2 regions of the Pseudomonas sp. NY15435 genome follow, and region 2 is predicted to be linked to the other one. Evidence: riboswitches for the same ligand, from Rfam matches in the RefSeq annotation. Region 2 holds a riboswitch; the other holds the start of a gene.
What was found. A riboswitch is a leader RNA that binds a small molecule or an ion and turns the genes downstream of it on or off. The one in region 2 is predicted to bind cobalamin.
Positions count from the first base shown of each region.

Region 1 (3,586 bases), on a different contig from region 2:
CGCCCAGGCATTGACCTCATCGGGTTGCCACCCCCGTCCTTGGTGCAGACAATCGGACCTTGGTCCGTCAGAAAGGAGGTGCCATCCCATGGCGCAGAACATCTACGACAACCCCGAATTCTTCGCCGGCTACGCCCAGCTGCCGCGCTCGCAGCACGGCCTGGACGGCGCGCCGGAGTGGGCCTCGCTGCGCGCGTTGCTGCCGCCGCTGGAGGGGCTCGATGTGGTCGACCTTGGCTGCGGCTACGGCTGGTTCTGCCGATATGCGGCGGAGCAGGGCGCGCGCACGGTGAGCGGGCTGGACGTGTCACAGAAGATGCTCGACCGCGCGCGGGAGACGACCGAGGCGGCGCAAGTGAGCTACTTCCACGCCGACCTCGAGCAGCTTGAGCTGCCCACCGCGGCCTTCGATCTGGCCTACAGCTCGCTGACCCTGCATTACCTCGAGGATCTGCCGCATTTCTTCCGCAACGTGCACGACGCGTTGCGCCCTGGCGGCAGCCTGGTGTTCTCCATCGAGCACCCGATCTACATGGCGTCGCGCAATCCCGGCTGGATCGTCGAAAAAGACGGCCGCCGCTGCTGGCCGGTGGACCATTACCAGGACGAAGGCGAGCGCCGCACCGACTGGCTGGCCAAGGGTGTGCTCAAGCATCACCGCACCCTTGGCAGCATCCTCAATGCCGTGATCGGCGCGGGGCTGACGCTGCGCCACGTCGAGGACTGGGGGCCGAGTGCGGAGCAGGTGCAGACCATTCCGGCACTGGCCGAGGAGCGCGAGCGCCCCATGTTGCTGCTGGTCGCCGCGCAGCGCTGAGGAGCGAAAAACCGGCGACTATGCTCAGAGCATTGCGCCCGTTTCTTGCCGGAGATTGCCATGTCGCAGCCCTTGCCCGCCGTTCGCCCCAGCGTGATTCCCTGCCTGCGCTACCGCGATGCGCCGCAGGCCATCGACTGGTTGTGCGCGACTTTCGGCTTCCAGCGCCAACTGGTGGTCGCCGATGACCATGGCGGCATCGCCCATGCGCAGCTGGCGCTGGCCGACGGCAGTGGGCTGGTGATGCTTGGCTCGCTGCACGACAACGAGTACGGCCGGCTGATGCGCCAGCCCGACGAGATCGGCGGTTGCACCCAGAGCATCTACGTGGTGGTCAGGGACGCCGAGGTGCTGTATCGCGCGGCGGTGAACGGCGGCGCGCAGATCGTCATCGACATCAAGGACGAGGACTACGGCGGCCAGGGCTTCACCTGCCGCGATCCTGAAGGACATATCTGGAGCTTCGGCACCTACGATCCGTGGCACTGACGGCGACGTTCGCAACATCCTGCCCAACCCCCGTGCTTGACGCTTTCCCACCCGCAATGTTGATATGCGCCCCGTTTCAGGTGCCCCCCGCCGCCGTGCGTGGGGTGAAACGGGAAGCCGGTGCGTCGCCTTCGTGCGATCAGTCCGGCGCTGCCCCCGCAACGGTAAGCGAGCGGAGCATCCACTAGGCCACTGTGCGCAAGCATGGGAAGGCGGATGCCCCACGACCCTCGCAAGCCCGGAGACCGGCCTGGAACCTGTTTGGCAAACCCGCGGTGGGCGGGCGTGAGCCGGTTCCCGGGGCGCGCTCGTTCCGGGTGTCGCTGCGCCGCCTGCGAAATTTCTATTTCGAGGCGATCACCTTGCAACATTCTTCGTTCCTGAACCGGCGCGCCCCGCGCTGGACTCCCGTTCTCTCCCTCTGTGCCCTCAGCTCGCAGCTCGTTGCGGCGCCACTCGACCTGGCCGACGAGATCGTCAGCGCGCCTTCGGTGGAGTCCACCACCGTGGCCGACATGGCGCGCTACGGCAGCAAGCTGGAGGTCATCGACCGCCAGCAGATCGAGCGTGCCGGCCCCAGCGCCGACATCACCCGCGTGCTGCAGATGTACGTACCCGGCCTGTTCGTTGCGCCGAAGAACGGCCCGTTCGACTACGGGACCTACTCGCTGCTGGGCGGGCGCAACGACGACACGCTGATCCTGCTGGACGGCGTGCGCCTGAACAACCGCCTCTACGGCGGCATCTACATCGACACCCTGCCGACCACCGCCGTGGAGCGCATCGAAGTGCTCAAGGGCGGCCAGGGCCTGTTGTTCGGCACCCAGGCGGTGAGCGGGGTGATCAACATCGTCACCCGCAGTGCGCGTTCGCGCGAGGCGGCCGGTGAGGTGAACCTCGGCCTGGATACGTTCAAGGGTCGCAGCGGTGATGCCCGCGCGGAGCGAATCGTGCAGAACGGCCTGGGCGATCTCGGCCTGATGGCCTACGTCAGCCACAACCGCTCCGACGGCTACCAGCCTTACCGCGACCAGGACATGACCAGCACGGTCAGCGACAAGCGCCGCTCCTATGACGTCAACGTGTTCGGCGCCAAGGCCATCCAGGCCATCGGCGAGGCCTCGCGGTTGGAGCTGTTCTACCAGTACGCCGACGCCGAACTGGACTTCGCCCGCCCGACATCCAACCACCACACCAGCAACAACCGTATCCAGCAGATCGCCACGGCGACCTTCCAGCAGAGCGTCAGCGACGACTTCAGCTGGTTCGCCAAGACCCATATCAATGACTGGGACACCCGCTACGACCGCGTCTACAACCTGCAGGGCGGCGGCACCCAGGTGCTCAATCACAACGACTACTGGGGCTTTACCGACTGGGGCGCGCAGCTTGAGGGCAAGGCCAGGTTGGCCGGCGGCCACGAGCTGGTCTTCGGCAGCGACAACCAGTGGTACAAGGGCCAGGACGACGTGCTGATCATCGACAACGACAAGGCCGAGTCCCACGCGCTGTATGCCCAGCTGCGGCCGAACATCGAGGCGCTGCCCGACTGGCACCCGAGCCTGGGCGTGCGCCGCGAGGAAATCTCCGGCGGCGAGGGCGCCACGGTATGGATGCTCACCTCGCTCTACGACCTGACCCAGCAGCTCAAGCTGCGCGGCCAGTTCGGCACCGCCTTCAAGCTGCCCACCGCCGAGCAGTTGTTCGTCAACGAACCGGGCGATGAAGTCGGTAACCGTGACCTCAAGCCCGAGCGCAGCCGCAACGCCGAGTTGGGCCTGGATTACACCGGCGAGCTGTTCGACCAGCCGTGGAGCGGCAGCGTCACCCTGTTCCGCCGCGAGATCACCGACCTCATCACTCTCGCCGGCGACCAGTGGGTGAACGGCAACGGTGAGATCGAGGTACGCGGCGTGGAAGCCAACGGCCAGTGGCAGTTTGGCCGGCACTGGCAGGTCTCGGCCGACGCCACGCGCAACCTGGTGGACAGCCGTGACGGCGTGACGGTCAACAACATCCCGCACTTCTTCGCCCGCGTGCGTGCCGGCTACGACGACAACTTCTGGGGCGCCGGCCTCGCCACGCGCTACGTAGGCTCAATCGTCAGCGCCCAGGACGACGACTACGGCCATTACAGCGTGCTCGACGGCGACGCTTACCGCTACCTCGATGTGGCCCGCGCACACCGCCTGAGCCTGCTGCTGGAGAACCTGCTGGACCGCGACTACGCCACCGGCCGCACCAGTAACGGCATGCGTCAGGTGGACAACCTCGGCCGCC
Region 1 is NZ_JBLUQA010000006.1:352,578-356,163, forward strand. Features, by position in the region: gene ACNFH5_RS17000 (class I SAM-dependent methyltransferase) at 89-817, shown strand; gene ACNFH5_RS17005 (VOC family protein) at 878-1,306, shown strand; cobalamin riboswitch at 1,368-1,575, shown strand; gene ACNFH5_RS17010 (TonB-dependent receptor plug domain-containing protein) at 1,669-3,586, shown strand, end outside.
Region 1: it holds a riboswitch for cobalamin, as region 2 does, so the genes downstream of both, ACNFH5_RS17010 (TonB-dependent receptor plug domain-containing protein) here and cobW (cobalamin biosynthesis protein CobW) in region 2, are expected to answer to the same signal.

Region 2 (3,586 bases):
AGCGCCGCGCCAGCTCGGCGACGAAGTCCATGCCTGGCAGGTGCGAAAGGTAGCAGACCACGTCGCTCTGGCTGCGCTCGCTGCGCCAGGCCAGGCCCTTGAAGCTGATCGGCCGGGTGATGAGACGGCCATCCAGTTCCGGCAGCGCGATGTGCATGGCCAGGTCGCGCGGGCCGAGGCCCTGCGGGTTGGCGCGCCAGAGGTCGAGGTTATCCAGCGAGCAGATGGCTTGCAGCACCGGCACGTCGCGTCTGAAAGGGCGTTCCTGTGGCGCTTCCGGGTTCGACTGGGCGAAGCCGGTGGTGTTGATGATCAGCTCGGCGTCGGCGCTATCGAGCAGGCCTTCTACCGTCGCCAGGCACGCGGCTTCCTTGAGGCTGGCCACGGCGATGGGCAGCGGGTTGATGCCCTGGGCCTGCAGGCGTTTGCAGAAGGTGTCGATAAAGCCGGTGTTCGCCGCCTGCAGGTGCGTGCGATAGAACAGCAAGGCGGCCACCGGGGACTCGGGGTGCCAGTCGGCCTGCCAGCGGGCGAGGGCGCAACTGCCCACTTGCGGGTGATAGACCGCCACGCGCGGCAGGGTTTGTGGCTCGCTCCAGACGTAATCGCGTTGCAGGTGACGGTTGGCGAGGCAGGCGAAGAATTGCCGGGCGTTGTCCATGCCGCCCTGGCGCAGGTACTGCCAGAAGCGCTCGGCGTCGTGCGCGGGCACATTGCACAAGGCGGCCAGTTCGGGGTCGGGTTTGTCGTCGCCGGGTACCGCGATGAGCGTGACGCCGCGCTCGGCCAGCGCCACCAACTGCTCCATGCCGTAGCGCCAGTAACCGACACCACCGTGCACGGAAATCAGGATGACCTTGGCGTGCTGCAGCACCTCGTCGACGTAGAGGTCCACCGAGGCGTGGTTCTGCAACTGCATGGGGTTGGCCAGGCGCAGGCTCGGGTAATCCTCCGGCAGTTCGCGGGCGGCCTCGGCGAGCAGCGCCAGGTGCGAGTCGCCGCTGCAGAGGATCACCAGGTCGGCGGGCGTCTGGGCCAGGTCGGCGATGCCGTCGTCGGGGACGAAGCCGCCGGGTTGGGTGCGCAGCAGATGCATGGGTTTGCTCGATGGTGGCTCTTCGTAGGAGCGAGCTTGCTCGCGAACATTGCCCCGCTGCGAGGTTGGTTCGCGAGCAAGCTCGCTCCTACACGATCAGGAGAGGGCGGTACGCAGCTCGTTGGCGATGGCGGCCTGGTCCAGTTCCTGGCCGATCACCACCAGGCGCGTGCCGCGGGTTTCATCGCTGCGCCAGGCGCGGTCGAAGTGCTTGTCGAAGCGCTTGCCGACGCCCTGCACCAGCAGGCGCATGGGTTTGCCGGGGATGGCGACGAAGCCCTTGATGCGCAGCACGGCGTGGCGCTCGACCAGCGCGTTCAGGGCATCCAACAGGGCGCGCTCTTCCACTTCCGGGAGGTCGACATGGAAGGAGTCGAACTCGTCGTGGTCATGATCTTCATGGCCCTCGTGGTCGTGATGCGTCGGGCGGCTGTCGATGTGCAGTTCGGCTTCGGCATTCAGACCCAGCAGCACGGAGAGCGGCAGCTGGCCGGAATTGGCTTCGACGATCTTCACCGCCGGCGGCAGTTCTTCCGCGACTTCGGCGCGCACGCGGGCCAGCGCGTCGGCGTCGAGCAGATCGGCCTTGTTCAGTACCACCAGGTCGGCGCTGGCGAGCTGGTCTTCGAAGAGTTCGTGCAGCGGCGATTCGTGATCCAGGTTCGGGTCCTGCTTGCGCTGCTCGTCCACCTGCTCGGGGTGTGCGGCGAAGGTGCCGGCGGCCACGGCCGGGCTGTCGACCACGGTGATCACCGCATCCACGGTGCAGGCGTTGCGGATTTCCGGCCACTGGAAGGCCTGCACCAGCGGCTTGGGCAGGGCCAGGCCGGAGGTCTCGATGAGGATCTGGTCGAGGTCGCCGCGGCGCGCCACCAGCTCGCGCATCACCGGGAAGAATTCTTCCTGCACGGTGCAGCACAGGCAGCCGTTGGCCAGTTCGAAGACGCGGCCGACCGCTTCTTCTTCGCTGCAGCCAATGGAGCACTGCTTGAGGATTTCGCCGTCGATGCCCAGCTCGCCGAATTCGTTGACGATCACCGCGATGCGGCGGCCTTCGGCATTGTTGAGCATGTGGCGGAGCAGGGTGGTCTTACCGGCACCGAGGAAGCCGGTGACGATGGTGACGGGGAGTTTGGCCAGGGTTTTCATGCGCGCCTCGCAAGCGGAAGTTGGAAGGCGGATGAAGGGCGCGCGCGCGGGTTCGCCGCGCAACGAAGGTCGCCACCGGATCACCCCGCCCGGTTGTCTGTTGATAACGAACCGGTTCCGGATCTCGCGAGCTAGAGCCAGGCTAGGCGGAGGATCGCCGGGGATGCGGAGTTGACTAGCAGTCCACGGCGATCCTCCAACGCAGTATGGCCGACGCGCAGCAGATCGAAAACCGGTGACGAGGCAGGTCTCCTGGCTCACAACCCTTTGGCGTCTCCTCGCCTTCCCGCCCGAATCGGCAGTGGCGCATGAAGAGACAGGCTGTTCACAGTTGCGGGGGCAGCCGTGGCGCATCCGAAGATTTCCACGTTCCCTCTTAGCTCCGGCCAGCGCCGGAGAACCTCGAAGGGAGGAAGGCTACGCAGCGTAGACGGGTCGGTCAATCGCCGGGGATCGGTTGACGCCTGCCGGCTGCCGTGGTCAGCTAGCGCGGTTTCAGGTGTCTCGCGCCGCGCGCGAGGTGAAACGGGAAGCCGGTGCGTCCGCAAGGACCAGTCCGGCGCTGCCCCCGCAACGGTAGGCGATCGTAGGGTCATCAGTAGTCACTGTGCGCACGCATGGGAAGACTGACCCGCTTGGCCACGAGCCAACGTCGCAAGCCCGGAGACCGGCCTGGAGCTTTCGTTTTTTGGCAAACCCGCGGTGGGCGGGCGCAGGCCGTGGCGCGTCCTTCCGGCGCGTTCGAATGCGTTCAACCTCTGCGTTCTCTTACTTTGATCTTCAGAGGGAACGTTCATGTCCAGCAGCACCCTGACGCACGCGTCGAGCACTTCCATCCCCCTTTCCAAGCGCATCAGCCTGGCCGTTGGCGCCAGCCTGCTGGGCGCGCTGCTGGTGTATTTCGCCGGCTTCTCGCATCTGGAAGCGGTGCACAACGCCGCGCACGACACCCGCCACAGCGCTGGTTTCCCCTGCCACTGATGTGCACCGCCTGCGCGTAAGCGCAGCGAATTCGAGGCACTCCCGGTCGCGCGTTCGCAGCGTTCGAGGCCTCGTCTCGCCTGGAGAATTGCAATGATCAAACGTATCGCCCAGACCGCCGGTTTCGCCGGTCTGATCGCGGCGCTGGTACTCACCGTGGTCCAGTTGCTGTGGGTATCCCCGCTGATCCTCAAGGCGGAAACCTATGAGAAATCCGAGCCGGCCGCCGCGCTGGTCGAGGAGCACGCTCATGAGCATGCCGAGGGTGCTGCCGCTGGCCACCACCATGACGCGCAAGCCTGGGAACCGGAAGACGGCTGGCAGCGCATCCTCTCCACCACCGGCGGCAACCTGGTGGTC
Region 2 is NZ_JBLUQA010000004.1:514,423-518,008, reverse strand. Features, by position in the region: gene cobN (cobaltochelatase subunit CobN) at 1-1,096, opposite strand, end outside; gene cobW (cobalamin biosynthesis protein CobW) at 1,193-2,245, opposite strand; cobalamin riboswitch at 2,470-2,665, opposite strand; cobalamin riboswitch at 2,726-2,936, shown strand; gene ACNFH5_RS12585 (CbtB domain-containing protein) at 3,041-3,226, shown strand; gene ACNFH5_RS12580 (CbtA family protein) at 3,320-3,586, shown strand, end outside.